2 regions of the Micromonospora polyrhachis genome follow, and region 2 is predicted to be linked to the other one. Evidence: riboswitches for the same ligand, from Rfam matches in the RefSeq annotation. Region 2 holds a riboswitch; the other holds the start of a gene.
The links. Region 2 has a riboswitch for thiamine pyrophosphate ahead of FHR38_RS21625 (ECF transporter S component). Riboswitches for the same ligand answer to the same signal wherever they lie in the genome.

Region 1: linked by a shared signal. The riboswitch ahead of thiE (thiamine phosphate synthase) and the one ahead of FHR38_RS21625 (ECF transporter S component) in region 2 are both predicted to bind thiamine pyrophosphate.

The regions. Positions count from the first base shown of each region.
Region 1 is NZ_JACHJW010000001.1:2,297,262-2,311,559, reverse strand. It holds gene FHR38_RS09610 (DNA-directed RNA polymerase subunit alpha) at 1-922, shown strand, start outside; gene rplQ (50S ribosomal protein L17) at 953-1,516, shown strand; gene truA (tRNA pseudouridine(38-40) synthase TruA) at 1,589-2,506, shown strand; gene FHR38_RS09595 (class I SAM-dependent methyltransferase) at 2,669-3,274, shown strand; gene FHR38_RS09590 (ABC-F family ATP-binding cassette domain-containing protein) at 3,342-5,018, shown strand; gene FHR38_RS09585 (aldo/keto reductase) at 5,137-6,084, shown strand; TPP riboswitch at 6,208-6,317, shown strand; gene thiE (thiamine phosphate synthase) at 6,312-6,938, shown strand; gene thiO (glycine oxidase ThiO) at 6,932-8,053, shown strand; gene thiS (sulfur carrier protein ThiS) at 8,094-8,321, shown strand; gene FHR38_RS09565 (thiazole synthase) at 8,333-9,193, shown strand; gene FHR38_RS09560 (thiamine phosphate synthase) at 9,190-9,888, shown strand; gene thiD (bifunctional hydroxymethylpyrimidine kinase/phosphomethylpyrimidine kinase) at 9,885-10,691, shown strand; gene thiC (phosphomethylpyrimidine synthase ThiC) at 10,792-12,384, shown strand; gene FHR38_RS09545 (LLM class F420-dependent oxidoreductase) at 12,613-13,590, opposite strand; gene FHR38_RS09540 (ABC transporter ATP-binding protein) at 13,590-14,298, opposite strand, start outside.
Region 2 is NZ_JACHJW010000001.1:4,907,418-4,921,715, forward strand. It holds gene FHR38_RS21600 (ABC transporter ATP-binding protein) at 1-826, shown strand, start outside; gene FHR38_RS21605 (ABC transporter permease) at 823-2,088, shown strand; gene FHR38_RS21610 (hypothetical protein) at 2,103-2,681, shown strand; gene FHR38_RS21615 (energy-coupling factor transporter transmembrane component T family protein) at 2,845-3,645, opposite strand; gene FHR38_RS21620 (ABC transporter ATP-binding protein) at 3,642-5,219, opposite strand; gene FHR38_RS21625 (ECF transporter S component) at 5,317-5,907, opposite strand; TPP riboswitch at 5,984-6,086, opposite strand; gene FHR38_RS21630 (permease) at 6,245-7,342, shown strand; gene FHR38_RS21635 (TIGR03943 family putative permease subunit) at 7,362-8,210, shown strand; gene FHR38_RS21640 (P1 family peptidase) at 8,390-9,433, shown strand; gene FHR38_RS21645 (sugar isomerase domain-containing protein) at 9,617-10,366, shown strand; gene FHR38_RS21650 (DUF6328 family protein) at 10,572-11,081, shown strand; gene FHR38_RS21655 (acyl-CoA dehydrogenase family protein) at 11,229-13,223, shown strand; gene FHR38_RS21660 (hypothetical protein) at 13,308-13,910, opposite strand; gene FHR38_RS21665 (CGNR zinc finger domain-containing protein) at 13,972-14,298, opposite strand, start outside.

The DNA of each region.
Region 1 (14,298 bases), 2.6 Mb from region 2:
GGGCAACTCGCTGCGGCGTACGCTGCTGTCGTCCATCCCGGGCGCGGCCGTGACGTCGATCAAGATCGACGGTGTCCTGCACGAGTTCACCACCATCCCCGGCGTCAAGGAAGACGTGGTCGAACTCGTCATGAACGTCAAGGAGCTGTGCGTCAGCTCCGACCACGACGAGCCGGTCAGCATGTACCTGCGCAAGCAGGGCCCCGGTGACGTGACCGCCGGTGACATCCAGCCGCCGGCCGGTGTCTCGGTGCACAACCCCGACCTGAAGCTCGCCACGCTCAACGGCAAGGGCCGGCTCGACATGGAGCTGACCGTCGAGCGGGGTCGCGGCTACGTCACCGCCGCGCAGAACAAGCAGGCCGGTGCCGAGATCGGCCGGATCCCGATCGACTCGATCTACTCGCCGGTGCTGAAGGTGACCTACCGCGTCGAGGCGACCCGGGTCGAGCAGCGTACCGACTTCGACCGGCTGATCATCGACGTCGAGACCAAGCCGTCGATCGGGCCGCGTACCGCGCTGGCCTCGGCCGGCTCCACCCTCGTCGAGCTCTTCGGCCTAGCCCGGGAACTGGACGAGACCGCTGAGGGCATCGACATCGGCCCGTCCCCGCAGGACGCCCAGCTGGCTGCCGATCTGGCCCTGCCGATCGAGGAGCTGGACCTCACCGTCCGCTCCTACAACTGCCTCAAGCGCGAGGGCATCAACACCGTTGGTGAGCTCATCGGGCGTACCGAGGCCGACCTCCTCGACATCCGGAATTTCGGTCAGAAGTCGATCGACGAGGTCAAGATGAAGCTGGCTGGGATGGGTCTGGGGCTGAAGGACTCGGCTCCGAACTTCGACCCGGCACAGGTCGTGGACGCCTTCGGCGAGGCTGACTACGACACCGACGACTACCGCGAGACCGAGCAGCTCTAGATCCGCTGCCACTACTGAGGAGCACCAAGCATGCCCACGCCCACCAAGGGCCCCCGCCTCGGCGGCAGCCCCGCGCACGAGCGGCTGATGCTGGCCAACCTGGCCACCTCGCTGTTCCAGCACGGCAAGATCCGGACCACCGAGACCAAGGCCAAGCGGCTGCGGCCCCTCGCGGAGCAGCTCATCACCAAGGCCAAGCGTGGTGACCTGGCCGCTCGGCGGCGGGTGCTGTCCGTCGTACGGGACAAGGACGTGGTCTACGCCCTGTTCGACCAGATCGCGCCCCGGTACGCCAACCGTGCGGGTGGCTACACCCGGATCGTGAAGATCGGTCCGCGTAAGGGTGACGCTGCCCCGATGGCGATCATCGAGCTGGTCGAGGAGTTGGTCGTCGCAGCTCCGGCCGCCAACAAGAAGACCGCTGCCCGCAAGACGGCGCAGCAGGACAAGGTCGAGGCGCTCGCTCCGTCGGACGAGAGCACCGCGCCGCAGTCGGCCGACGCCGACCAGGACGCCGACGCGCCGGAGTCGGTGTCGGGCGACACGCCGGCTGCCCGCGAGGACAGCGACGAGGCAGGCGAGACCAAGTCCTGAGCGACAACGGGCAGATCCGGGCCTGACACCCTTCCCGGGGTGTCAGGCCCGGACGCTATCTGGGGGGATCGAGTGGAGACACACACCCGGGTACGGCTGGACGTCGCCTATGACGGCACCGCCTTCTCCGGTTGGGCGGCCCAGCCGGGGCGGCGTACCGTCGCCGGGGTGCTGACCGAGGCGCTGGACCGCATCTTCGGCGGCGCGGGACCGACCCGCCGGGCACCAGTGGACCTGACCGAGGCGGGAACCGTCGCTGACGTGACGGTGGCGGAGCCGATGGCGGGCCCACCTGCGGTGACCGGGCTGACCGTGGCCGGTCGTACGGATGCCGGGGTGCATGCCACCGGCCAGGTCTGTCACGTCGATCTGCTCACCATCGCATGGCAGGCGCTACAGGGGACCCTGCTGCGCCGACTTGCCGGCCTGCTCCCCGGGGACGTACGGGTTCGGGCCGTGACCGAGGTGCCAGCCGAGTTCGACGCGCGCTTCTCGGCCACCTTCCGCCGCTACGAGTACCGGGTCACCGATGCTCCGCACGGGGCGGAGCCGCTACGTCGACACGAGATCCTGGCCTGGCCCCGGTCGCTGGACCTGGCGGCGCTCAACGATGCCGCCGCCGGTCTGGTCGGCGAGCACGACTTCGCGGCGTACTGTCGGCGCAAGGAACACGCCACCACCCTGCGGGAGATCACCCGACTGGACTGGCGACGTGACCCGGACGGCATCCTGGTGGCCACGGTGCAGGCCGACGCGTTCTGCCAGTCGATGGTGCGCAGCCTGGTCGGCGCGATGCTGGTGGCCGGCGACGGACGCCGAGCGGTGCAGTGGCCGGCGAGCCTGCTCAGCCGGCGGGACCGGTCCAGTGAGGTGACCGTGGCCCCGCCGCACGGGCTGACCCTGGTGGCGGTCGGCTACCCCGACGAACCGGCCGAGTACGCCCGCCGGGCGGAGCAGACCCGCCGGTTGCGGGTCGGAGCCCGGCAGTGACCGGCCCGACCGACCGGCCCGACCGACCGGCCCGACCGGCCCGGTGGCCCGGTGGCCCGGTGGCCCTGGGGATCCGACCGGGGGGCGACCGACCGGCCCGGCGGCCCTGGGGATCCGACCGTCGGCTCGGGGACACTATGCCGGTAGGCGACAATGCCTGACGTGAGCGGCGAACACTACTTCAGCGTCCAGCCCGGTACCTCCCCGCACCGCCGCGACATCGAGTTCTCCGTCGCCGGTCGGGACTACCAGTTGACCACCGCCGGCGGGGTCTTCTCCGCCGATCGGCTCGACCCCGGCACCGCCGTACTGCTGCGTAAGGCCGATCTGCCCGGACCGGAGACCGCCGGCCCGCTGCTCGACCTGGGCTGCGGCTACGGGCCGATCACCTGCGTGCTCGCGACCTCGGCACCGGCGGCGACCGTCTGGGCGGTCGACGTCAACGAACGGGCCCGGGAACTCGCCGCCGAGAACGCGACCCGGGTCGACGTGGCCGACCGGGTCCGGGTGTCCGCGCCGGACGACGTCCCGGGCGATGTCATGTTCGCGCAGCTCTGGTCCAACCCGCCGATCCGGGTCGGCAAGGCGGAGTTGCACACGATGCTGCTGCGCTGGCTACCGAGGCTGGCTCCGGACGGGGTCGCCTGGCTCGTGGTGGCCCGCCACCTCGGTGGCGACTCACTCCAACAGTGGCTGATCGAGCAGGGCTGGAGAGTGGAGCGGCACGCCAGCCAGAAGGGCTACCGGGTGTTCCGGGTCACCCACTGAGCGCTGCCATGGCAGTGGGCCGGAAACTCGGATGCCGCGACCCGTCGGGGTCGGGCAGGATGCCGACGTGGGTTACATAGACGTCGCCGGGCTCGGGTACACGCTGCCGGACGGCCGGGAACTCTTCGCCGACGTGTCGTTCCGAGTGGGCGAGGGGGCCAAGGTCGCCCTGGTCGGGCCGAACGGTGCCGGTAAGACCACCCTGCTCCGGATGGTCGCCGGTGACCTGCCGACCAAGGTCGGTGCCATCGCCCGCAGCGGTGGCCTGGGGGTGATGCGGCAGTTCATCGGCATGATCGGCGACGAGACCGAACTGGCGGAGCTGGCGCTCTCCCTCGCCGCCCCGGCGTTACGAGCCGCCGGGGAGCGGCTGGTCGCCGCCGAGGCGACGATGCACGCCGCCGAGGTACGCGGCAAGTACAGCACCGCCGCCGGCAAGGCGCAGATGACGTACGCGGACGCGCTGGCCGCCTGGGGCGAGGCCGGCGGGTACGACGCCGAGGTGCTCTTCGACACGGTGTCGACGATCGTGCTCGGCCTGCCCTGGGAACAGACCCGGCGCCGGCCGGTACGTACCCTCTCCGGCGGGCAGCAGAAGCGGTTCGCGCTGGAGTTGCTGCTGCGCGGCACGGACGAGGTGCTGCTGCTCGACGAGCCGGACAACTTCCTCGACGTACCCGGTAAGCGGTGGCTGGAGGGCCGGCTGCGCGAGTCCTCGAAGTCGGTGCTCTACGTCTCGCACGATCGGGAACTACTGGCCCAGACCTCCGACCGCGTGGTGGCGGTGGAGGGCGGTAGCGCCTGGGTGCATCCGGGCAGTTTCGCCACCTGGCACGAGGCGCGGGTGGCCCGGCACGGCCGCCTTGAGGAGCAGCGCAAACGGTGGGACGAGGAACACCAGAAGCTGCGTGAGCTGATGCTGATGTACAAGCAGAAGGCCGCCTACAACGATGGGATGGCTTCGCGGTATCAGGCCGCACAGACCCGGCTGCGCAAGTTCGAGGAGGCGGGGCCGCCGCCGCTGCCACCGAAGGACCAGGACATCCGGATGCGGCTGAGCGGCGGACGTACCGGCAAGCGCGCGGTGATGTGCGAACAGCTGGAGCTGGACGGTCTGACCTTCCCGTTCGACCTGGAACTCTGGTACGGCGACCGGGTGGCGGTGCTCGGGGCGAACGGGACGGGCAAGTCGCACTTCCTGCGGCTGCTGGCTCGGGGCGGCACCGATCCGGATCCGGCTGTCGTGCCGCTCGCCGGGGGTCTGGACCTGACGCCGGTGCGGCACGACGGGGTGGCCCGGCTGGGGGCCCGGGTCCGCCCCGGGCACTTCTCGCAGACCCACGACCGGCCGGAGTTGATGGACCGTACGCTGGTCGACGTGCTCTGGCGCGGGGACGAGCACCGGGCCGGCATGGACCGGCACGCCGCCATGGCCGCGCTGAGCCGGTACGAGCTGGCCGGACAGGGTGACCAGCGGTTCGGGTCGCTCTCCGGTGGGCAGCAGGCGCGCTTCCTCGTACTGTTGTTGGAGCTTTCCGGGGCGACCCTGCTGTTGCTCGACGAGCCCACCGACAACCTGGACCTGGCGTCGGCGGAATCCCTTGAGGAGGGGCTGCGGGCCTTCGAGGGCACGGTCATCGCCGTCACCCACGACCGCTGGTTCACCCGGTCGTTCGACCGCTTCGTACTCTTCCAGGGGGACGGCGAGGTGGTGGAAACCCCCGAGCCGGTGTGGGGGGTGTAGGGAAGCCCCCTTGCTGAACAGGGGACAGCGGCACTGATCACCGCGATCGCGCTGGCCAACCGAGCCGTCGCCGGGTCGCGGGGATGGTCCCGGGCATAGGGTTGATCGCGTGACTGAGATGACCTATCGCCGGCTCGGTAACTCCGGACTCGTGGTGTCCGTGGTGGGGATCGGCTGCAACAACTTCGGCCGCAAGCTCGACGTCGACGGCACCCGGGCGGTGGTCGACGCCGCCCTGGACGCGGGGATCAACTTCTTCGACACCGCCGACATCTACGGCGAACCGCACGGCGGCTCGGAGGAGCAGCTCGGTGCGGCCCTGCGGGGCCGGCGGGACGACGTGGTGGTGGCGACGAAGTTCGGTATGGACATGTCCGGGATGAACGGGCCGGACCACGGTGCCCGGGGTGCCCGGCGCTACGTCGCGCGGGCCGTGGAGGCGTCGCTGCGTCGGCTGGGCACCGACTACATCGACCTCTACCAGATGCACGAGCCGGACCCGGGCACCCCGATCGAGGAGACCCTGGCCGCGCTGGACGATCTCGTCCGGGCCGGCAAGGTGCGCTACCTCGGCAACTCCAACTTCACCGGGTGGCAGATCGCGGACGCCGCCTGGGTCGCCCGGGCCAAGGGCCTGACCCCGTTCGTCAGCGCACAGAACCTCTACAACCTGCTCCAGCGGGACGCGGAGCAGGAGGTCGTACCGGCCTGCGAGCACTTCGGCCTGGGGCTGCTGCCGTTCTTCCCGCTGGCCAACGGGCTGCTCACCGGCAAGTACAAGCGCAACGAGCAGCCGCCGACGGGGAGCCGGCTGGCCGGTGGTGGACGCTACGCCGAGCGTCTGGCCGCCGCGCCGTGGGACACCATCGAGGCGATCGAGAAGTACACCGTCGAGCGCGGGCTCACCATGCTCCAGGTCGCGATCGGCGGGCTGGCCGCCCAGCCGGCGGTCACCTCGGTGATCGCCGGAGCCACCACTCCCGACCAGGTACGCGCCAACGCCGCCGCCGGCACCTGGCTGCCGTCCGCCGAGGACCTGGCCGATCTGAACGCCCTTCTCCGGTAGGTGACAGCTGGACGACCAGGCACGTCGCATCGTTGTCGATCGACGTGCCTGGTTGCCTTCTGGCGCGAGTGCGCCCCGTCACCTCTCTTTACTTGATGTCCCCGACGTCGTAGCCTCGGCGAGGAAGTAACCCACGGGAGCCCGGTGGACCGGGCTGAGAGGGGGGCTGACAGCCCCCGACCGTCGAACCTGATCCGGGTAATGCCGGCGCAGGGAGGAGTGTTGCCGTGCTGTCCCTGGGACGACTGCATCTCGTCACCGACACCCGACCCGGGCGTGATCCGCTCACCGTCGTCCGAGCCGCGCTCTCCGTGGCCGGTCCGGACCTCGTGGTGCAGGTCCGGGTCGAGGACACCGCCAGCGACCGGGAGGCGTACGACCTGGCGGTCCGGACCGCCGAACTGTGCACCGAGGTCGGGGCGACCTGGCTGGTCAACGACCGGTTGCACGTCGCGCTGGCGGTCGGCGCGGCGGGCGGACACGTCGGTGCCGACGACCTGCCGGTGGCCGCTGCCCGGCGGGTGCTCGGGCCGTCCGCCGTACTCGGTGCCACCGCCCGGGACCCGGGAACGGCTGCCAGGGCGGTGACAGCCGGAGCCAGCTATCTGGGTGTCGGTCCGTGTCACGCCACCACGACGAAAAACGGTCTGCCACCGCCGATCGGCCCGATTGGCATCCGGGCGGTGGTCGACGCGGTGGACGTACCGGTCGTCGCGATCGGGGGTGTGACCGTCGATCGGGTACCCGCTCTGTTGGCCGCTGGCGCGTACGGGATCGCGGTGGTGGGGGCGATCTCTTCCGCCGCTGATCCGGCACGTGTCGTCGCCACGCTGCTCGGGGCACTCTCGTGTTAGGACCGGCCCCTTCTACCACAGCAACCGACAACGAGGGCCTCTTCCGTGCCGACGTGGCGGTGGTGGGGGGTGGGCCGATCGGGTTGGCCACCGCATGGCGGTGCGCGACGCGCGGGATGCGGGTGACGGTGTACGACCCGGAGCCCGGGTCGGGCTCGTCGGGGGTGGCCGCCGGCATGCTCGCCCCGGTCGCCGAGGCGTACTTCGGTGAGGAGGAGTCGACCCGGCTGATGACCGAGTCGGCCGCCCGATGGCCCGGATTCGCCGCCGAACTCGTCGAACTGTCCGAACTGGATATCGGCTACCGCACCGAGGGCACCCTGGTCGTCGGGCTCACGCCGGACGACCTGGCCGAGGCGCGGCGGCTCTGGTCGTACCAGCAGGGCCTCGGCTTGCCGATCACACCGTTGCGCCCGGCGCAGTTGCGCGACCGCGAGCCGCTGCTCGCCCCCGGCGTACGCGGCGGGGCGCACGCGCCCGACGACCATCAGGTCGATCCGCGCCGCCTGGTCGCCGCACTCCGGGTCGCCGCCGCCAAGGCCGGGGTGTCGTTCGTCCCGACCACCGTCACCGACCTGTCCGCGATTCCCGAACCGGTCGTGGTGGTGGCGGCCGGCTGCGGCACCGCGTCGCTGACCGGCCTGCCGGTCCGGCCGGTGAAGGGGCAGATCCTCCGACTGCGTGCGCCCGGCGGCGGCCCACCGGGCTTCCGGCATGTCATCCGGGGGTACGCCGACAGCCGGTCGGTATACCTCGTGCCGCGTGCTGACGGCGAGGTGGTGGTCGGTGCGACGGTCGAGGAACGAACCGACCCGACGGTCACGGCCGGGGCGGTGCTGGACCTGCTCCGGGCGGCGGCCGACCTGGTGCCGGAGCTTGTCGAGTACGAGCTGGTGGAGGCGCGCGTCGGGTGGCGCCCCGGTACGCCGGACAACGCCCCGATCCTCGGGCCGCTGCCGGGCCGGCCGACCGTGGTGGTGGCGACCGGGCACTACCGGCACGGCATCCTACTCGCTCCGGTGACCGCCGTACTCATCGCCGAACTGTTGGCGACCGGCGTACCGGCCCCGGTGCTGGGGTCGTTCCTGCCGGAGCGGTTCATGACCGTCGCCTGAGCGCTGAGCGGGTGCTGGGCTGACCAGGGATGGGGACGTGATGGAACTGATCGTGAACGGGGAGCGGCGGATGGTTTCCGTCGACGCGACCGTGGCCGAGGTGATGGCGACGGTAGTCGCACTGCCCCCGGGGGTGGCGGTCACGGCACTGCCCCGGGGGGTGGCGGTCGCGGTGAACGGGGAGGTGGTGCCCCGGGCCGGCTGGACGGACACGGTGCTGCGTGCTGGTGACCGGGTCGAGGTGCTGACCGCGGCCCAGGGCGGCTGATCGGAGTGGACGTGCCGAGGGCGACGGCGGCCGGGGTGGACATGACGAGGGTGCCGGTGGGCGGGGTGGACGTGCCGAGGGCGACGCTGACCGGGGAGAGCGACGGTTTTCGGCTTGGCGGGGAGACGTTCGGCTCCCGGCTCATCCTCGGTACCGGCGGGGCGGCCAGCCTCTCCGCGCTGGCGGCGGCGATCAGCGCCGCCGGCACCGAACTGGTGACCGTGGCGCTGCGCCGGGTCGACACCGCTGCCACCATGCGCGGGGGGCTGTGGGAACTGCTGGACCGGTGCGGGGTACGGGTGCTGCCCAACACGGCCGGCTGTTACACCGCGACCGAGGCGGTCAAGGTCGCCCGGCTGGCCAGGGAGGCGTTCGACACCTCCTGGGTGAAGCTGGAGGTGATCGGGGACGAGCGCACGCTGCTGCCCGACGGAACGGAGTTGCTGCGTGCCGCCGAGCAGCTGGTGGACGAGGGTTTCACGGTTCTGCCGTACACCTCGGACGATCCGGTGCTCGCGCGCCGGCTGGCGGACCTGGGCTGCGCCGCCGTGATGCCGGCCGGGGCCCCGATCGGCTCCGGGCTGGGAATCACCAACCCGCACCACATCCGGCTGATCCGGCAGAGCATCGAGGTGCCGGTGATCCTCGACGCGGGGATCGGGACCGCCTCCGACGCCGCGTTGGCGATGGAGTTGGGCTGTGACGGGGTGCTGCTGGCCAGTGCGGTCACCCGGGCCGCCGACCCGGCCCGGATGGCGGCGGCGATGCGGCTTGCGGTCGAGGCGGGTCGGTTGGCGGCCGGGGCGGGCCGGATTCCCCGACGATTCCACGCCTTGGCGTCCACTTCGGACGAGGGGCGGCCGGAGCTGTGAACCGACGGCATGGTGCGTCGAGGATCGAGGGCGACGCCGCGCCAGCGGAGGTGCTGCTGTTCACCGACCGCAGGCAGGCGAGCCGACCGCTGACGGAGGTGGTCCGCGCGGCGGTGGCAGGTGGTGCCCGGTGGGTGGTGCTGCGAGAGCGAGAGCTACCGCACGTCGAGCGGGCGCGACTTGCCGACCAACTGCGGACGATCCTCGACCCGGTGGCTGGCCAGCTGATCGTCGCCGGTCCGGATCCCCTGGGCGGAGGCGCCGTACACCTGCCGGCCACCGGCCGGGTGGAGCCGCCGGCAATGGAGCTGTCAACGGTGAGCCCGGGAGCCGGTGCGAAGCCCCGGCTGGTCGGCCGGTCCTGCCACGACCTGGCCGAACTGGATCGCCTCACCATCGAGGACTACGTGACGCTGTCGCCGGTCTTTCCGAGCCGATCCAAACCCGGGTACGGCCCGCCGCTGTTTCCGGCCGGGCTGGCCCGACTGGTTCGGCACACCCGGGTGCCGGTCTTCGCGCTCGGTGGGGTGGCCTCACCGGATCAGGTGGTGGCGTGCCGGGCGGCGGGTGCGGCTGGGGTGGCGGTGATGGGCGCGGTGATGCGGGCCGACGATCCGACCGGTGTGGTCCGCGCCCTGCTCGACGCGGTCGCGGAGCCGGTCGTCGGTGCTACCCGGTCGGGTGTGGACCGGTGACGCCCCCGGTGGTGCTCACCATCGCCGGATCGGATTCCGGGGCGGGTGCCGGGATCCAGGCCGACCTGAAGGTCTGTGCCGCGCTCGGGGCGTACGGCACGTCGGTGGTCACCGCCACCACCGCGCAGAACACACTCGGGGTCTTCGGCGCCTACCCGGTCCTGCCCGACGTGGTGACCGCACAGCTCGATGCGGTCCTGGCGGACTTCTCGCTGCGGGCGGTCAAGACCGGCATGCTCGGCACTCCGGAGATCGCGTCCGTGGTGGCGGCCCGGGCCCGGGCCGGCTTGCTGCCCAACCTGGTGGTCGACCCGGTGCTGGTGTCGACCAGCGGGCACCGGCTCGGTGTGGTCGGTGCGGCGGAGCGCCTGCTGCCGTACGCGCTGGTGACCACGCCCAACAGCGCGGAGGCCGCCGCGATCGTGGGCCGACCGGTGACGACCCCGACCGAGATGGCGGATGCGGCGCGGGAGATCGCCTCGGGTGGCCCCCGGTACGTGGTGGTGACCGGCGGCGACCGGACCGCCGGGACGGAGGCGGTCGACGTGCTGTGGACCGGGACGGAGAGCCAGATGCTGTCCGGACCTCGGGTCGACACCCCGCACACCCACGGCACCGGCTGCTCGTTCTCCACGGCGATCGCCGTACGGCTCGGTCTGGGTGACCCGGTCCCCGACGCGGTGCGGTTCGCCAAGGTCTATGTGGCGGCGGCGCTCGCCGGTGCTCGGCACTGGCGGCTGGGCGGGGGCCGGGGCCCCCTGGACCACCTCGGATGGAACCGAACGACGGCCGACAACGACTGACGGCCGACAACGAACGACGGCCGACAACGAACGACGGCCGACAACGAACGACGGCCGACAACGGCTGACGCCGATGCCGAACAGCAGCAGGAGGTAGCGCATGGAAGCACGTCGCAAGGTGTACGTCCAGGGCTCGCGGCCGGATATCCGGGTGCCGTTCGCCGAGGTGATGCTGACCGGGGACGAGCCGCCGGTACGGCTCTACGACACTGCCGGGCCGGGTGCCGACCCGGCGGTCGGCCTACCGCCGATGCGCGGGCCGTGGATCGCGGAGCGGGCCGACACCGCGCCGGTACGGGGCGGCGGTACGCCCTTGGCCGGGGTGGACGGTCGCCGGCCGACCCAGCTCGCCTATGCGCGCGCCGGTCTGGTCACGCCGGAGATGGAGTTCGTCGCGTTGCGGGAGAACCTGCCAGTCGAACTGGTACGGGCGGAGATCGCCGCGGGCCGGGCGGTGCTGCCGGCGAACGTGAACCATCCCGAGTCCGAGCCAATGATCATCGGCAGCCGGTTTCTGGTGAAGGTCAACGCCAACATCGGCACCTCGGCGGTGACCTCTTCGGTGGCCGAGGAGGTGGAGAAGCTGACCTGGGCGACCCGGTGGGGTGCCGACACGGTGATGGACCTGTCCACGGGGCGGCGGATCCACGAGACTCGGGAGGCGATCGTCCGCAACTCGCCGGTGCCGATCGGGACGGTGCCGATCTACCAGGCCCTGGAGAAGGTCGACGGGGATCCGGTGCGGCTCTCCTGGGAGGTGTTCCGGGACACCGTCGTAGAGCAGGCCGAGCAGGGTGTGGACTACATGACGGTGCACGCCGGGGTGCTGCTGCCGTACGTGCCGCTGGCGGTGGACCGGGTCACCGGGATCGTCTCCCGGGGCGGCTCGATCATGGCTGCCTGGTGCCTGGCGCATCACGAGGAGAACTTCCTCTACACCCACTTCGCCGAGTTGTGCGAGATTCTCGCCCGGTACGACGTGACGTTCTCCCTCGGCGACGGGCTACGTCCGGGCTCCATCGCCGACGCCAACGACGCGGCGCAGTTCGCCGAGCTGCGTACGTTGGGGGAGCTGACCCGGGTGGCCTGGGAGCACGACGTGCAGGTGATGATCGAGGGGCCCGGCCATGTGCCGATGCACAAGATCAAGGAGAACGTCGACCTGCAGCAGGAGCTGTGCCACCAGGCCCCGTTCTACACGCTCGGTCCGCTGACCACGGACATCGCCCCGGCGTACGACCACATCACCTCGGCGATCGGCGCGGCGATGATCGGCATGTTCGGTACGGCGATGCTCTGCTACGTCACTCCCAAGGAGCACCTCGGGTTGCCGGACCGGGACGACGTGAAGGCCGGCGTGATCGCGTACAAGATCGCTGCCCATGCCGCCGATCTGGCCAAGGGACACCCGGGCGCGCAGGCCTGGGACGACGCGCTGAGCCGGGCGCGGTTCGAGTTCCGGTGGGAGGACCAGTTCAACCTCTCGCTCGATCCGGAGACCGCCCGGTCGTACCACGATGCGACGCTGCCGGCAGCCCCGGCGAAGACGGCCCACTTCTGCTCGATGTGTGGGCCGAAGTTCTGTTCGATGCGGATCAGTCAGGAACTCGCGGAGTATGCCGAGCGGGGTATGCAGACCAAGTCGGCGGAGTTCGTGGCCTCCGGCGGCAACGTCTACCTACCGTTGGCCTGAGCTCTTTGCTTTGCTTCCCTATAGGAAACATTTCACGGAACGTTATCGAGTGTCGTTTCGGTGGATTCACCGTGTCGTATCGATAGCTTAGGGAAGAAAGCTGGTCAGGGTTGAAGTGTTTCCGTTGGGGAAGCAGAGCAAAGAAGGCTTTCGCCGATTAATAGCCACTAGTCAAGGTGACTGAGAGTCAGGTTGGCGGGGTGTTATCAGAAGCGGTCCGAGTCCTCGTCACGCGCCTGTCGAGACGGCTGATGGTACCGCTCCCAGCTGTGGTAGCACCTCGCTGGCGATCAGTTCCAGGTGGTCCAGGTCGGCCATGTCGACCATCCGTAGGTGCACCCGGGTGGCACCGATTGCGGCGAACTCGCCGATCCGCTCGACGAGCTGGGCGGGCGAGCCGACCACCGGGTCCTCCGGTGGCAGCGCACTCGGTACGTGTAGCGGGACGGCCCGCCGTCGGGCCTCCGCGTCGGTGCGACCGATCGCCACGACGATGCCGGCCGAGCGGACCAGCGGTGCCCGGCCGCTGTCGGTCCGTCCGAACCGGTCACAGGCCTCGGTGACCCGTTCGTACATCTCCGTGGTCGCCGCGATGGTCTTGAAGGGTGCGTTGAACTCGTCGGCGAAGCGGGCGGCCAGCTCCGGGGTACGCTTCACGCCCCGGCCGCCGACGATGATGGGCGGACCAGGTGCCTGCATCGGCTTGGGCAGCGCCGGAGAGTCGACCAGCCGGTAGTGGTCCCCGTAGTGGCTGAACCGTTCACCGACCGGTGTGGACCACAGCCCGGCGATGACTTCGAGCTGCTCCTCCAGCCGGTCGAAACGCTGCCCGATGCTGGGGTACGGGATGCCGTACGAGAGATGCTCGCGCTCGTACCAGCCGGCTCCGATGCCCAGCTCGACCCGGCCGCCGCTCATCTGGTCGACCTGGGCGACCATCACCGCCAACGGGCCGGGCAGCCGGAAGGTCGCCGAGGTCACCAGCGTGCCGAGCCGGATTCGATGGGTCTCCCGGGCCAGCGCGGCCAGGGTGAGCCAGGCGTCGGTCGGCCCGGGGTCCCCGTGGTCGTCGGCCATCGCCTGGTAGTGGTCGGCGCGGAAGAAGCCCTCGAATCCACCGTCCTCGGCCAGCCGGGCGAACCGGAGCTGGTCGTCGTAGGTCGCGCCCCGGTGCGGTTCGGTGAAGACGCACACCCGCGTGATCATTACTGCCCCTTACCCGCCGTTGCCAGGTCTTCGGCCTGGGCCCTCGGCGGCTCGACCAGACTGGCCCGACCGCTCTCGGGCGCGGCGTCGGGCCGCTCTCGTTCCATCAGCAGTTCGTGCAGGTCGGCGCTGCACCGGGCGACCTCTTCGAGGTGGTCGTTGCGGCCCAACGTGCGCGGCCGGGGGATGTCGATGTCGACCACCTTCCGGAGCCGGCCCGGTCGTGGGCTGAGGACGACCACCCGGTCGGCGAGCAGCACCGCCTCGTCGATGGAGTGGGTGACGAAGACGATGGTGGAGCGGTTCTCCATGTGGACGCGTTGCAACTCGACCGACAGCTCCTGCCGGGTCAGGGCGTCCAGGGCGGAGAACGGCTCGTCCATCAGCAGCACCCGAGGGTTGCCGACCAGCGAGCGGCACAGGGATACCCGCTGCTGCATCCCACCGGAGAGTTCGTGGGGCAGTCGCTTCTCGAAGCCACCCAGACCGGCCATTTCCAGCAGCTCAAGGGCGCGGGCCCGGTGCTTGGCCCGGCGCCAGCCGAAGAGTTCCACCGGAAGCAGCACGTTGTCGAGTACCGACCGCCAGGGCAGCAGCGCAGGCCGCTGGAACAGCATCGCGATGTCCTGCCGTGCCCTGGTCACGGGCTCGCCGGCAACGGAGACCAGTCCGTCGGTGGCGGGTAGGAGACCGGCGATGATACGGAGC
Region 2 (14,298 bases):
CGACCAACTCGCCGCCGACCGTCCGGTGCTCGACCGGCCCGTTGCCGACAGTCCGGCAATCGACCGGCTCGCCGCCGGGCGTCCGGTGCTCGACGTCCGCCGGCTCACCAAGGTGTACGGCGAGGGCGAGGCCGCGGTGCACGCGCTGCGCGGCGTCTCCGCTGTCGTCGAACGTGGTGACTACGTAGCGATCATGGGATCGTCGGGCTCCGGCAAGTCCACGCTGATGCACATCCTCGGCTGTCTGGACGTGCCGAGCAGCGGACAATACCTCCTGGACGGGCTGGACGTCAGCCAGCTCAACGACCGGCAGTTGGCCCTGGTCCGAAACCGGCGGATCGGGTTCGTCTTCCAGTCGTTCAACCTGATCGCCCGTAGCAGCGCGGTGGCCAACGTCGAGCTGCCGCTGGCGTACGCCGGGGTGAAGGGTGCCGAGCGGCGTCGGCGGGCACTGGCCGCGTTGGACCTGGTCGGCCTGGCCGACCGGGCCGACCACGAGCCCAATCAGCTCTCCGGTGGCCAGCAGCAGCGGGTGGCGGTGGCCCGGGCCCTGGTGACCGAGCCGGCACTGGTGCTGGCCGACGAGCCCACCGGAAACCTGGACAGCCGGTCCACCGCGGACGTGTTGGCCATCTTCGACGACCTGAACGCGGCCGGTCGGACCATCGTGTTGATCACCCATGAGACGGAGGTGGGGGAGCGGGCGAAGCGGCTGATCAAGCTCTTCGACGGGCAGATCTCCTCCGACGTACGCCAGGACCGGGCCGGGCGGCACACGGTCCGCTCGGCCGAGCAGCCGACGATGCGGCTGGAGCGGATCTCGTGAGCTTCTTCGAGATCCTGCGGTTCGCCGTCCGGGGAGTGACCGCCAACAAGCTGCGCTCGGCGTTGACGATGCTCGGGGTCCTGATCGGAGTCGGGGCGGTGATCCTGCTCGTCGCGGTGGGCAACGGCTCGGCCAAGCAGATCACCGACCGGATCGCCGCACTGGGCAGCAACACCATCACCGTGCAGAGCACATCCCGGGGCGGTAGCAGCAGCACGGCGATCACCGTCGAGATCGCCAACGCCCTGAAGGACCCGGTGCTGGCCCCGGACGTGAAATCGGTGTCCCCGGTGGTTACCGCGTCGACGACCCTCACGTACCAGGGAGCCGACCATTCGGTCCAGCAGTTCCTGGGCAGCTACCCGACGTACTTCGTGGCGACGAACACGCCCGTCGGCCGAGGGGCGACCTTCAGCGCGGCCGACGTCGACCGGGGACGGCGGGTGGTGGTGATCGGGCAGACCGTCGCCGAGGAACTGTTCCCCGACACCGACCCGATCGGCAAGGAGTTGACCGCCGGTGGCGCGCTCTTCACCGTGGTCGGCGTACTGCGGGAGAAGAGTTCCTCGTCCGGGTTCCAGGACGCCAACGACGTGGTCGTCGCGCCGCTGACCGCCGTGCAGCAGACCCTGACCGGGTACGGCGCGGTCAGCTCGGTCATCGTCGAGGCGGCCAGCTCGGCCAAGGTCTCCGCTGCCGAGGCGCAGGTCGCGACGATCCTCGACCAGCGGCTCAAGGTCGCCACGACCGGTACGGGAAGCCGGGTCGGATCGGGAGCTGGATCGGCTGGCCGGGGCGGCTCGGGAAGCGGGTCGAGTTCGTCGCCGTACCGGATCCAGAACGCGGCCCAACTGTTGGAGACCCAGACCGAGACCGCCCAGACCTTCACCGTGCTGCTCGGTGCGGTGGCCGGTATCAGTCTGCTGGTCGGCGGCATCGGGATCACCAACATCATGCTGGTCACGGTGACCGAACGGACCCGGGAGATCGGCATTCGCAAGGCACTGGGCGCGCCGCGTCGGGTGATCCTCACCCAGTTCCTGGCCGAGGCGACCATGTTGAGCCTGGTCGGGGGCGGGCTGGGCGTGGCGGCTGCCCTGATCGGCAGTCAGTTCACCATCGTCGGCGTCACGCCGGTCATCGTCCCGAGTTCGATCGTGTTGGCACTGGGCGTCTCCGTCGCGATCGGGCTCTTCTTCGGCAGCGTTCCGGCCAGCCGGGCTGCCCGACTTCGGCCGATCGACGCCCTACGTTACGAATGATCCCGGGGAACGACATGACGGAAACAGTTGAGCCGGACCGCCGGGCCGCCGAGGTGCAGGGGGACCCGGACGGGGACGGGTTGGCCGCGCAGATCGCCGCTGCGGCCGGCCGGCGCTGGTGGAACCGGTGGACGCTCTGCCTGGGGGCGGTGGTGCTGTTACTGGCCGGCTTCATGATCGGCGTACAGGTGCAGAAGTCGTACGGCGAGCCGGCTGCCCCGGCCGGTCGGACCGCTGCCGGCCCCGGACAACGTGGTGGCACGGGGCAGGGCGGCTTCCCGGGTGGCGCCGGTCAACCCAGTGGCGCAGCCGGTGCCGGCCAGCCCGGTGCCGGCACCCGGCCGACGGGGGCAGCCTCCGGCACGACCCCGTCCACCACCACCGGCACGGTCAAGCTGGTGGACGGCACGACCATCTACGTGCAGACCGCCGACGGGACCGTGCTCACGGTCCGGACCGGCACGGACACCACGATCCGGATCGCCCGGGACGGCACCCTGAAGGAACTCAAGGCCGGTGACCCGGTCACTGTGGAAGGGCCGAGTACGGCCGGCACCGTCACCGCGACCAGTGTCACCGGTCAGGGCAGGTGATCGGCCGGGGAGATGTCGGCGGTGACATGCGGCGTCGGTCGGTTCGTACGACGTCGGTGGTCGCCGTGGTCGACGAGATCGAGACGCCTCGGCATCGCCGTACCCGGGTTGCGATCTTCGACTGACCGGCGTGCTGAGCGTCAACCGACCGGTGTGCTGAGCGTCAACCGACCAGCGGGCGGAACGTGCCCAGCAGGATGCTGACGGCGAGCGCTGCCCCGGCCAGGACCGCCGCCCCGACGATCAGCGCCGTGTCGGCAACGGTGAAGTGTTGCCGGCGGGCGGTGGTTCGGGGCGTACCGGCGTCGAAGCCGCGCGCGTCCATCGCGGTGGCCAGCCGGGTGCCGCGCCGGATCGCGCCGACCAGCAGGGCGAACGCGGTCGAGACGAACAGCCGTAGCTTCGCCAGCGGGTTACGACCGGCATCCACGCCTCGGGCCCGACGGGCCATACTGATCATCTGCCACTCCGCCGCCAGCAGCGGCACCAGCCGGAACGCCGCCAAGGCGCCGATCGCGAAGCGGGCCGGTGCCTTGGCATTCTGGATCAGCGCGTCGGCCAGGTCGGTCGGATCAGTGGTGGTGAAGACCAGTACACCGGGGAGGGCCACCGCGATCATGCGCAGGGCCAGCCCCAGGGCGGTGGCCAGCACACCGGTGGTGACCACGATCGGCCCGGCGGTGACCAGGACCGGGCCAGTGCGCTCGGCCGCGAAGAGCACCATGGTCAGCACGATGCCCAGGGCACTGGCCAGTACCGGCCAGGCCCGTCGGGCCAGTACGCCGTAGCGGATGCCGAACAGCGGCAGCACCGCCAGTTCGATCGCGATGGCCACCGCCGGAGCGACCGGGTCGACCGTGGCGATCAGGGTGAACGAGAAGAGCAGCGCGGCGGCGAGCTTGGCGACCGGGTTGCGCCGGGCCAGCACGGCGTCGGTCACCGCGATCGGGGAAACGGGATTCACGATGCGCCCCCGGTGGCCGATGGGTCCGGGATGGCCCCGTCCAGGGTCACGGTCTGGTCCAGCGTCGGGGCAGCTCGGTCCAGGGTCACGGTCTGGTCCAGCGTCGGGGCAGCTCGGTCCAGTGTCACGGTCCGGTCGGCCAGCGCGGCGACGAAGTCGGCGTCGTGGGTGACGGTGACCAAGCCGTGCCCGGCGTCGCGTAGCTCGGCGAGCAGGTCCACCAGCTCGATCCAGGTGCGTCGGTCCTGACCGAAGGTGGGCTCGTCCAGGACGAGCAGGCGGGGAGCGGTGGCCAGGGCGGTCGCCACGCTCAGCCGCCGGGCCTCACCCCCGGACAGGGTGTACGGGTTGGCCCCGGCGAGCCGGTCCAGCCGGAGCCGGACCAGCAGGTCGTCCACGGTGGACCTGATGGCTTCGGGAGGTTGCCCGATCCGGCGGGGACCGAGCGCCAACTCGTCGAAGACGGTGCTGGTGACGAACTGGTGCTCCGGGTCCTGGAACACCGACCCGATCCGGCGGGCCAGTACGGGTGCCCGCCAGCGGTGCGGCGCGCCCTCCTCCCGACCGGACAGCCGACCTTTTCGACCCGTGCGCTCGGCCAGGCTGTCTGCCCGCCCGGCCAGTTCCGGGGTAGCCACCACCCGGCCGGTGCCCGGCTTGAGCAGGCCGCCCAGCAGCAGGGCCAGGGTGGACTTGCCCACGCCGTTGGGTCCCAGTACGGCGAGCGCCTCGCTGGCGCGTACGGTCAGATCGGTTGCGGCCAGCCGGGGTGGCAGGCCGAGCCGTTCAGCGGTGAGTAAGGGGTCGCCAGCGGTCGTGCCGGTGGTCCGACGGGACGGCGTCGGCCGGCCGGGGATCCAGACCCCCGCCTCGGCCAGCGCGGTGCCGTGCCGGGCGAAGACCTCCTCGGGGGAGCCGTCGGCGCGTACCCCGCCGCCCGGTTCCAACACCACCACCCGGTCGACCAGCGGCAGTGCCTCGGCGACCCGGTGTTCGACCAGGATCAGCGTGGTGTCCCGGTCCACCGCCCGGGCGATGGTCGCCCGGACCAGATCCGCGCCGACCGGGTCGAGGTTGGCGGTGGGCTCGTCGAGCAGCAGCAGGCTCGGCCGCAGGGCGAGGGTCCCGGCGAGGGCGAGCCGCTGTTGTTCCCCGCCGGAGAGTGCGGCGGTGGGCCGGTCCCGCAAGTAGGGAAAGCCGACCCGACGCAGCGCCTCATCCACCCGGGGCCAGATCTCCTCGGCCGGTACGCCCCGGTTCTCCAGCCCGAAGGCGACGTCGTCACCGGAGCGGGCCATGACGAGTTGGGTGGCCGGGTCCTGGAAGACGATGCCGACCCGTTCCCGGGCCTTGCGCGGGTCCAGTCCGTCGACCTTGACCGTGCCGGCCTGCTCTCCGGAGTCCTCGGCGAGCAAGCCGGCGAGCGCGGCGAGCAGGGTGCTCTTGCCGGCGCCCGACGGGCCCAGCAGCAGCACCCGCTCGCCGTGTTCGATGCGCAGGTCGACGTCGCGTACCGCCCAGGCCTTTCGCCCGGCGTGCCGCCAGCCGAACCCGCGCAACTCGACCGCGCTCATGCTCTTCCCGCTCCTTCCGCCCCGTTGATCATGAAATTATTGACGGAATATCGCCGTCTTCCGGGTGATAACTTCATGATCAACGAGGATGGGTGGGCTAGATGGCGGTGCGCTCGCGGCCGGCGGGGAACCGGTCCAGCACCCCGGTCCGGGCCAGCGCCCGGGTCAGCAGCCAGCCCCCGACCCCGGCCACCACCGCTGCGCTGATGATCGTCGCCACCGCGTACGGGATCCGGTACGACCAGAGCGCGGTCTTGACGTTCCACACGAAGAAGTCGAACAGCGACGCGCTCAGACCGGTCATGGCACCCGCGAACACCGCCGTCGGCAGCTTGAACGAGCGGTAACGCAGCGCGGCGAAGGCCAGTTCCGCACCGATGCCCTGGACCAGGCCCTGTGGGATGACCGTGCCGCTCCACTGGGTGCCGAGCAGGGCGGAGACGATCGCGGCCACGGTCTCGGTGTAGAGCGCCGCACCGGGCTTACGGATGATCAGCCCACCCAGCACCGCCGGCACCAACCAGATGCCGTAGAGCAGGGACTGGGCGGGTGGGAAGAAGGCGAAGGCCGCGTCGGTGGCGCTCCAGACGTAGCCCCAGGCCCAGAAGACCACGCCGAACGCGACGGCGATGACCGAGGCGACGACGACATCGACCGTACGCCATCGGTGGTTGTCGGGTTGTGTCATGTTGTTGGCTCCCAGTCCCGTTGCATGAACCAGGAGAAGACGCACGCCGAGCCCGGAACTACGGACTACGGCGCGGCTGGAGGTGTGACCGAGCTCCCTGCGCTGGCATTACCCAGATCAGGTTCGAGGGTCTGCGGTTGCCCGCACTCTCAGCGCTGTGCGCTCCCCTGTCGGAGGTGAAGTTGTGTCGCAGACGCTAGCACCAACCTGCACCCGGGCACAGTGCCCGACTGCCGGGTGTGGTGGTGCCCACCCGGGTTCGGGTTAGGGTGAGCTGCCCGCCTGAGCATCGAGCGATGGCCCGCGCCACCACACCGGGCGGAAGGGACTGACTGCCGTGACGGCCCCCGACCGCGCTCCCGTCGGTCGCGCCCCGACGGGCGATGAGATCGACTGGACGATCGACGTGGCCCCGTCGACGACCGCGCCGGCCAGGCCAACCATCGAGCCGGCTGCACCACACCGACGTCGGCGTCCCGGTGCTGGGCGGGACCACTCGGTCGAGGTACTGGCCGTACTGATGATCCTGTTGGTTCTCTTCCGAGAACCGTTGGGCAACGCCATCGCCGACCCGCGACTACAGACCTGGACCACGGTCTTCGTCTCGGTGATGGTGCAGGCGGTACCGTTCCTCGTCTTCGGCGTCGTGCTCTCCGCCGTGATCGCGGTCTTCGTACCCCGGTCATTCTGGGCCAAGGCGTTGCCTCGTCATCCGGCGCTGGCCGTACCGGTGGCGAGCTGCGCGGGCGTGGTGCTGCCCGGATGCGAGTGCGGGTCGGTGCCGATCGCCGGGTCACTCATCCGGCGCGGCGTCACCCCGGCCGCCGCCCTGGCGTTCCTGCTCGCCGCCCCGGCGATCAACCCGATCGTGCTGGCCGCCACCGCCGTCGCCTTCCCCAACAACCCCGAGCTGGTCGCCGCCCGGGCCGGGGCGAGCCTGGTCGTCGCCATGGTCATGGGCTGGCTCTGGCTACGCCTCGGGCGTACCGAGTGGATCAAGCTGCCGTACCGGCCCGACCTGGACGACCAGTCGAAGGGACGCGCGTTCTGGGCGGCGGTCCGGCACGACGTCGTACACGCGGGTGGTTTCCTCGTCCTCGGCGCGATGGCCGCCGCCAGCATCAACGTGCTGGTGCCGGAACGGTGGTTGCAGAGCCTCGCCGACCAGCCGGTGCTTTCGGTGCTGGCGCTCGCCGTGCTGGCGGTGTTGTTGTCGATCTGTTCGGAGGCCGACGCCTTCGTGGCTGCCTCGCTGTCACAGTTCTCGCTGACCGCCCGACTGACGTTCCTGGTCGTCGGCCCGATGGTCGACCTCAAGCTGATTTCCATGCAGGCCGGGGTCTTCGGTCGCCGGTTCGCCTTCCGGTTCGCGCCGACAACCTTCGTCGTCGCGGTCGGAGTCTCGGTCGGGGTGGGAGCGGTGGTCCTGTCATGAACAGAGCGGTGGTCCGGCCATGAACAAGCAGGCGCAGGCGGTCGTGCTGCTGCTGCTCGGTGGGGCGGTGGTCAAGGCCAGCCTCACCGACATGTACCTGCGGTACGTCAAGGAGGGGTTGCGGCCCTTCCTGATCGCCGCCGGGATCCTGCTGGTGGTCGCCGCGGTGATGACCCTGGTTCACGACCTGCGCGGACCGGCCCGATCCGCCAGCACCGGCCCAGCCGGCCCAGCCGGCGCAGCCGATCCCGCCGCCCCAGCCGGCGCAGCCGATCCCGCCGCCCCAGCCGGCGCAGCCGATCCCGCCGCCCCAGCCGATCCCGCCGGCACCGACGACCACGGGCACGACCACGGCGGTACGGGGCACCACGAACCCCGGATCGGCTGGCTGCTGATCCTGCCGGTGCTCGGTCTGCTGCTGATCGCCCCACCGGCGCTCGGCTCGTTCGCGGCCGGACAGGCTGGCACCGCCCTGTCCAGCCAGCAGGTGTCCTCCGACTATCCGCCGCTGCCGGAGGGCGACCCGGTGCAGGTCAGCCTGCTCGACTACGCGTCCCGGGCGCTGTTCGACAAGGGCGTGTCGATCGGCGACCGGCGAGTGAAACTCACCGGCTTCCTCGCCACCGGGCCGAACGGTGAGCCGATCCTGGCGCGCATGATCCTCTCCTGCTGCGCCGCCGACGGCCGTCCGATCAAGCTCGGAATGGCCGGCGATCCACCGACCGGGCTGGCCCCGGACACCTGGGTGGAGGTGGTCGGCCGTTACACCGACCAGACTGGCACCGACCCGGTCAACGACGAGACCATCCCGTACCTGACGGTCGAGTCCTGGCGGCAGGTCACCCCGCCAAAGAACCCGTACGAGTAGAGGTCGGCGACGCGTCGGGGAAGGTCCGGCGGGTCGCCCCGGAATTCAACAACACCGGTCCCTGGGGACGGTTGACCGCTCCGTACGGTCGACGGTAGCCGGATGGCCCACTGGGAGCACATGACCGTCCTCCGCCGAGGAGCCACCGCTGACCGAGACCGATGCCCGACAGGAGACCCATGGATCAGCTCAGCCGCCGCGCCCGTGACCTCGGGATCGTCGTCGGGCCAATACCCACCGGAGAGCACAACGCGATCACCGACGTGCCCGGGGTCCTGGTCGGGCACACCACCCTCGACGACGGTGCCGACCTGCACACCGGGGTCACCGCCGTCGTGCCGAGCCAACTCGGTCCCGGACGGTGGACCCTGCCGGCCGCCGTGTACACCGGCAACGGTTACGGGAAACTCGTCGGTTCGACCCAGGTGGACGAACTCGGCGTACTGGAGTCACCGATCGTCCTGACCGCCACGCTGTCGGTGTTCCGGGCGGCTGACGCGCTGCTGGGTCATCTGATGGAGCGCCGGCCGGACGGCGTGTCGTTCAACCCGCTGGTGGGCGAGACGAACGACGGGCACCTCTCGGACATCCGCCGTCGCCCGATCAGCGCGGAGCACGTGCTCACCGCCATCGCCGGGGCATCCGACGGGCCTCCGGCGGAGGGCTGCGTCGGGGCCGGCACCGGCACTACCGCCCTGGGCTTCAAGGCCGGCATCGGCACCTCGTCCAGGACGGTACGGCTGGCCGACGGATCGGCGACCGTCGGTGTCCTGGTCCAGGCCAATTTCGGCGGGGTGCTGACCGTCCTCGGTGTACCGCAGCCAGTCGACGAGCTGATCCCGGCCGTCGACCGGACCGAACCACCCGGCAACTCGTGCATGATCGTGGTGGCCACCGACGTTCCCCTGGACGCCCGGCAGCTTGGCCGGCTCGCCCGGCGGGCGGTCTTCGCGATGGCCCGGGTCGGGGCGTCGTACAGCAACGGAAGCGGTGACTATGCGGTCGCGTTCAGTACGGCGGGCCCTGATCGGCCGGTGATCCCGGACAGCGAGATCGACCCGGTCTTCGCCGCCGTGCTGGACGCGGTCGAGGAGGCACTGCTCAACTCGCTCTTTACCGCCGTCACCACCACGGGTGTGGGGGGCCGGACCAGTCATGCCGTTCCGCACGACGCGGTGCTCCGACGGTTGTCCGCAGCCGGCCGACTCGGGGCACGTGCCTGACTTTCCGCGGTGCGGCGACGACCGGGTCGGGTGCGACGCGTTGATCTAGTTGGTGCTCGTGTGTGACGGTAGTTCGGCATCCTGTCCTCGCGGGGTGGGAAAACGAATCCTCGCCGGGTCGGGATACGAATCCTCGCCGGGTCGGGAACGAAGACAGCAGCACGAACAGAGGTCGGAGGACGCATGACACTCAGCGCCGAGGGCTACCTTTCGGTCGTCACCGAGACGATCGCCCGGGTCTCGACGGAGCAGCGGGACGCGGTACGCCAAGCCGCTGACCTGATCACCGAGACGTTGCGCGCCGACGGCGTGATCCACGCCTTCGGCACCGGACACTCGGAGGCGCTGGCGATGGAGATCGCCGGCCGGGCCGGGGGACTGGTCCCGACCAACCGGATCGCGCTGCGGGACGTGGTGCTCTACGGTGGCGAGCCGGCGAGCACCCTCGGCCCCACGCTGGAACGGGACCCGGCGGCCGTCAAGCGACTCTACGAACTCGCGCCGGTGGCACCGCAGGATATCTTCGTGGTGGCCTCCAACTCCGGGGTCAACGGCTCGATCGTGGAGTTCGCCCTGCTGGTGAAGGAGCGCGGCCACAAGCTGATCGCGATCACCTCTCGGGACCACTCGTCCCGGGTGGACTCTCGCCACCCGTCCGGCCGGAAGCTCAGCGAGATCGCCGACGTGGTGCTGGACAACGGTGCCCCGTACGGGGATGCGACCCTGCCGCTGCCCGGGGGCGGTGCGGTGGGTGCGGTGTCGTCGATCACCGCCGCCCTGCTCGCCCAGCAGATCGTGGTCGAGGTGGTCGCTCAGCTGGTCGAGGCGGGTGAGACCCCACCGGTCTACCTGTCGGCCAACATCCCGGCCGGCGACGCGCACAACAACGCGCTGGAGGAGCGGTACGCGGGTCGGATCCGGCGCGGCGCCTGAGCCGGTCCGGCGTTGATCCGTTGCCACGGCACCTGAGTCGGTCCGGTGTTGAGCCGCTGCCACCGCGCCGCCTGAGCCTGCCTGTCCGCCCGATGTGCCAACCTGCGCGGATCCACGTTTTGCCGGCGCGTCGGGCGGGCAAACACCGCCGCGACCCCGGGTGGCTCGTACCGCCCGAACCGCCCCGGAGCCGGAGGTGACCAGCGTGTCGAGGGAAACTGACAGGCAGCGATGGCAGCGGAACTTCGCCGATCTGCTACAGGAGCTACGAGTCGCGCAGACCGGTGTCCAGATCCTCTTCGCCTTCCTGTTGACCCTGCCGTTCAGTGCCGGCTTCGAGGACACCACCGCGTTCCAGAAGGACGTGTACGTGGTGGCGCTGCTCGCCGCCGCGGCGGCCACCGCGCTGATCATTTCGCCGGTCGCCTTCCACCGGGCACTGTTCCGGCAGGGGCGGAAACCGGAACTGGTCCGGTACGCGCACCGGATGGCCACCGGTGGGCTGACCTTCATGCTCATCGCCATGGTCAGCTCGGTCCTGCTGATCACCGACTTTGTGCTGCCTCCGGCGCTCGCGTTCGTGCTCAGTGGGTTTACCGCGATCTGGTTCCTGACCTTCTGGGCGGCGCTCCCGTTTGCCCGTCGACGCCGGTGGACCGACGACGATGACGAGGCAGACGAGTGGAAAGACCCTGAGGTGGCGGCCGGCGACTGACCTGCGGGCCACACGATATCCGTCGGTGTCGGCGGGACAGGTTGATCCAGCAACTTGATTTGGTGGGACTACCCCTGGGTAACACCGGCGGAGTAGCGTTGTCCCATAGCAGCGCTGGCATCGCCGTACCCGGTCTAGGGGGTAGCCGTGACCACGACGCAGAACAATCAACCTGTCACCGATGGATCCGACGGGGTCGGGCCGTTGCCCGCCGAGGCCGGGCAGGTCTCGGAGAAGGAGGCCCGGCAGGTTGCCGAGGCTGCCCGCGAGGCCGAGTGGGGCAAGCCGAGCTTCGGCAAGGAGTTGTTCCTCGGCCGGTTCCGGCTCGACCTGATCGACCCGTGGCCGCAGCCCGACCCCGCAAAGACCGCCAAGGCCGACGAGTTCCTGGCTCGCCTCGACAACTACCTCCGCTCGGCGGTGGACGGCACCCAGATCGAGCGGGATGCCGCGATCCCGGACGAGGTCTTCCACGGGCTGGCCCAGCTCGGTGCCTTCGGCATGAAGATCGACGAGCGGTACGGCGGGCTCGGGCTGTCCAATCTGGACTACTGCCGGGCGTTGATGCTCACCGGCTCGGTCAGCCCGGCCATCAGCGCGCTGCTCTCCGCGCACCAGTCGATCGGAGTGCCGCAGCCGCTGAAGATGTTCGGCTCCGAGGAGCAGAAGCAGCGAATTCTGCCCCGGCTCGCGGCCGGGGAGGTCTCCGCCTTCCTGCTCACCGAGCCGGATGTCGGCTCCGACCCGGCCCGACTTGCCACCAGCGCCGAACCGACCGAGGACGGCACCGGCTATCGCCTCAACGGGGTCAAGCTGTGGGCCACCAACGGCACCGTCGCCACCCTGCTGGTGGTGATGGCCCGGGTGCCGGCGCAGCCAGCGGGCCCGGACGGACCGGCTCGCCGGGGCGGCATCACCGCCTTCGTCGTGGAGGGGGACTCGGACGGGATCACCGTAGAGCGGCGCAACGAGTTCGTCGGCCTGCGGGGCCTGGAGAACAGCGTGACCCGGTTCCACGACGTGATTGTTCCCAAGGAGAACGTCATCGGCGGCGAGGGCAAGGGGCTGAAGATCGCCCTGACCACGCTCAACACCGGTCGACTGTCGCTGCCCGCGATGTGTGTCGGTGCCGGCAAGTGGTCGCTGAACGTCGCCCGTGAGTGGGCCGCCGAGCGGGTGCAGTGGGGGCGTCCGGTCGGCGAACACGAGGCAGTCGCCACCAAGCTGTCCTTCATGGCCGCCACCACGTATGCCATGGAGGCCATGCTCGATCTGTGCTGCCTGCTCGCCGACGACGACCGTAACGACATCCGGATCGAGGCTGCCCTGGTCAAGCTCTACGCCAGCGAGATGGCCTGGAAGATCGCCGACGAGCTGGTCCAGATCCGGGGCGGGCGCGGCTACGAGACGGCCGATTCGCTGGCCGCCCGAGGTGAGCGACCCGCTGCGGTCGAGCAGCTGCTCCGTGATCTGCGGATCAACCGGATCTTCGAGGGGTCCACCGAGATCATGCATCTGCTGATCGCCCGGGAGGCGGTCGACGCGCACCTCTCGGTTGCCGGCGACATCATCGACCCGGATGCGGGGCTGGGTCGCAAGGCCAGGGCGGGTGCTCGCGCCAGCGCCTTCTACGCCAAGTGGCTGCCGACGTTGACGGTCGGTGCCGGGCAGAACCCGATCTCGTACGCGGACCACGGGCCGCTCGCCGGACACCTGCGGTACGTGGAACGGACCTCCCGCAAGCTGGCCCGGTCGACGTTCTACGCGATGTCCCGCTGGCAGGGCAAGATGGAGCGCAAGCAGGCGTTCCTGGGTCGGATCGTGGACATCGGCGCGGAACTGTTCGCGATGTCGGCGGCCTGCGTGCGGGCACATGCCGAGCGAGACGCCCGCCCCGAGGGACGGGAGTTGGCCGACCTGTTCTGTCGGCAGGCGCGGCTGCGCGTCGAGGCGCTCTTCACCGCGCTGTGGGACAACACCGACTCGATTGACGTGGTGGCGGCGAAGCGGATCCTGGCCGGCCGCTACGCCTCGCTGGAGGAGGGAGTGGTCACACCGCCGGCCGAGCAGCCCTGGGTCGTACCGTGGCAGCCCGGTCCGTCCACCGTGCCGGACGTACGCCGACGCATCCCGCCCACCTGAGAGCGCTAGCGGCTCGCCCCGGAGGATGCCGGCTCCCCGAGGGGTGTGGGCCGGCCACCCCGGCGTGCCGGCGCCGGCCAGGCGTCAGCCGTTACGTAGCCCGAGGCCACGTAGCTCCAGCGCGGCGAGATCGTCCACTATCGCGTCGTCGCCCTGCCGCCAGGCCCGTACCACGTCGGGATCGATCCGGGCGAGCTTGCGTAGGGGCTGGTTGGCCAGCGCGCGCAGGGCGAGCAGGTCTCGTCCGGCCGGAGCCGAGCGGAGGTGCGCGGCGGCGGTGGCCCGGCGGATCCAGCGCACCCGCAGCGGAAGCCAGCCGAACAGCACCAACCCGAGCGGGAACACCAGCACGGCCAGGGCGAGCACCAGGGCGAGTTCGCCGATCAGCTCCTGCTGGTCACGGCCGGCGTCGGCGAGCGTACGGGCGGCCCCAGCGGCCTTCTCGAACGGTGCGGTCAGGTCGTCACCGACCACCGGTACCCGGCCGACCTTGCCGCTTGCGTCTGCGAGATTCTCGGCGAGCCCGCCGCCGGCACCTTCCAGCTTCTGCCCGGGCAGAGCGAGTTTCTGGACCAGGTCGTGCAGCCACATCGCGCCCCGGATCCACAGGTAGACCCAGACGACGACGAGCAGGTCGGTGAGAAGCTGGCGGGTGGCGACGGGAAAACGGTCAGCATAAATCTTCACGTTCGACAGCGTGACACGGCGGATGGCTTACGGCATCGCGACGAGAAGCGACGCAGGAGTCTCAGTCAGGTTTGCGTCGGGCGGCGTAGGCCCGTACCTTGGCCCGGTTTCCACAGTCCGCCATGCTGCACCAGCGACGTCGGCCGCGCCGGTCGAGGAAGAGCCAGCCGCAGTCGGTGCCGGGGCAGGCCCTTATCTGGTGTCGGGCGGGTGTGCCGAGCAGGTCGGCGCCGGATCGGGCGGCGGCCAGCAGGGGAAGCGTCAGGCCGAGGTCGTCGGGGAGCACCCAGTGGGCCAGTCCGTCGGGGCCGGACGTCAGCACCGCCGCCGCGGCGGCCCACTGCGCCACCTCGGCAACCTGCCGGAAGGCGGCGGCATCGCCCGGGTC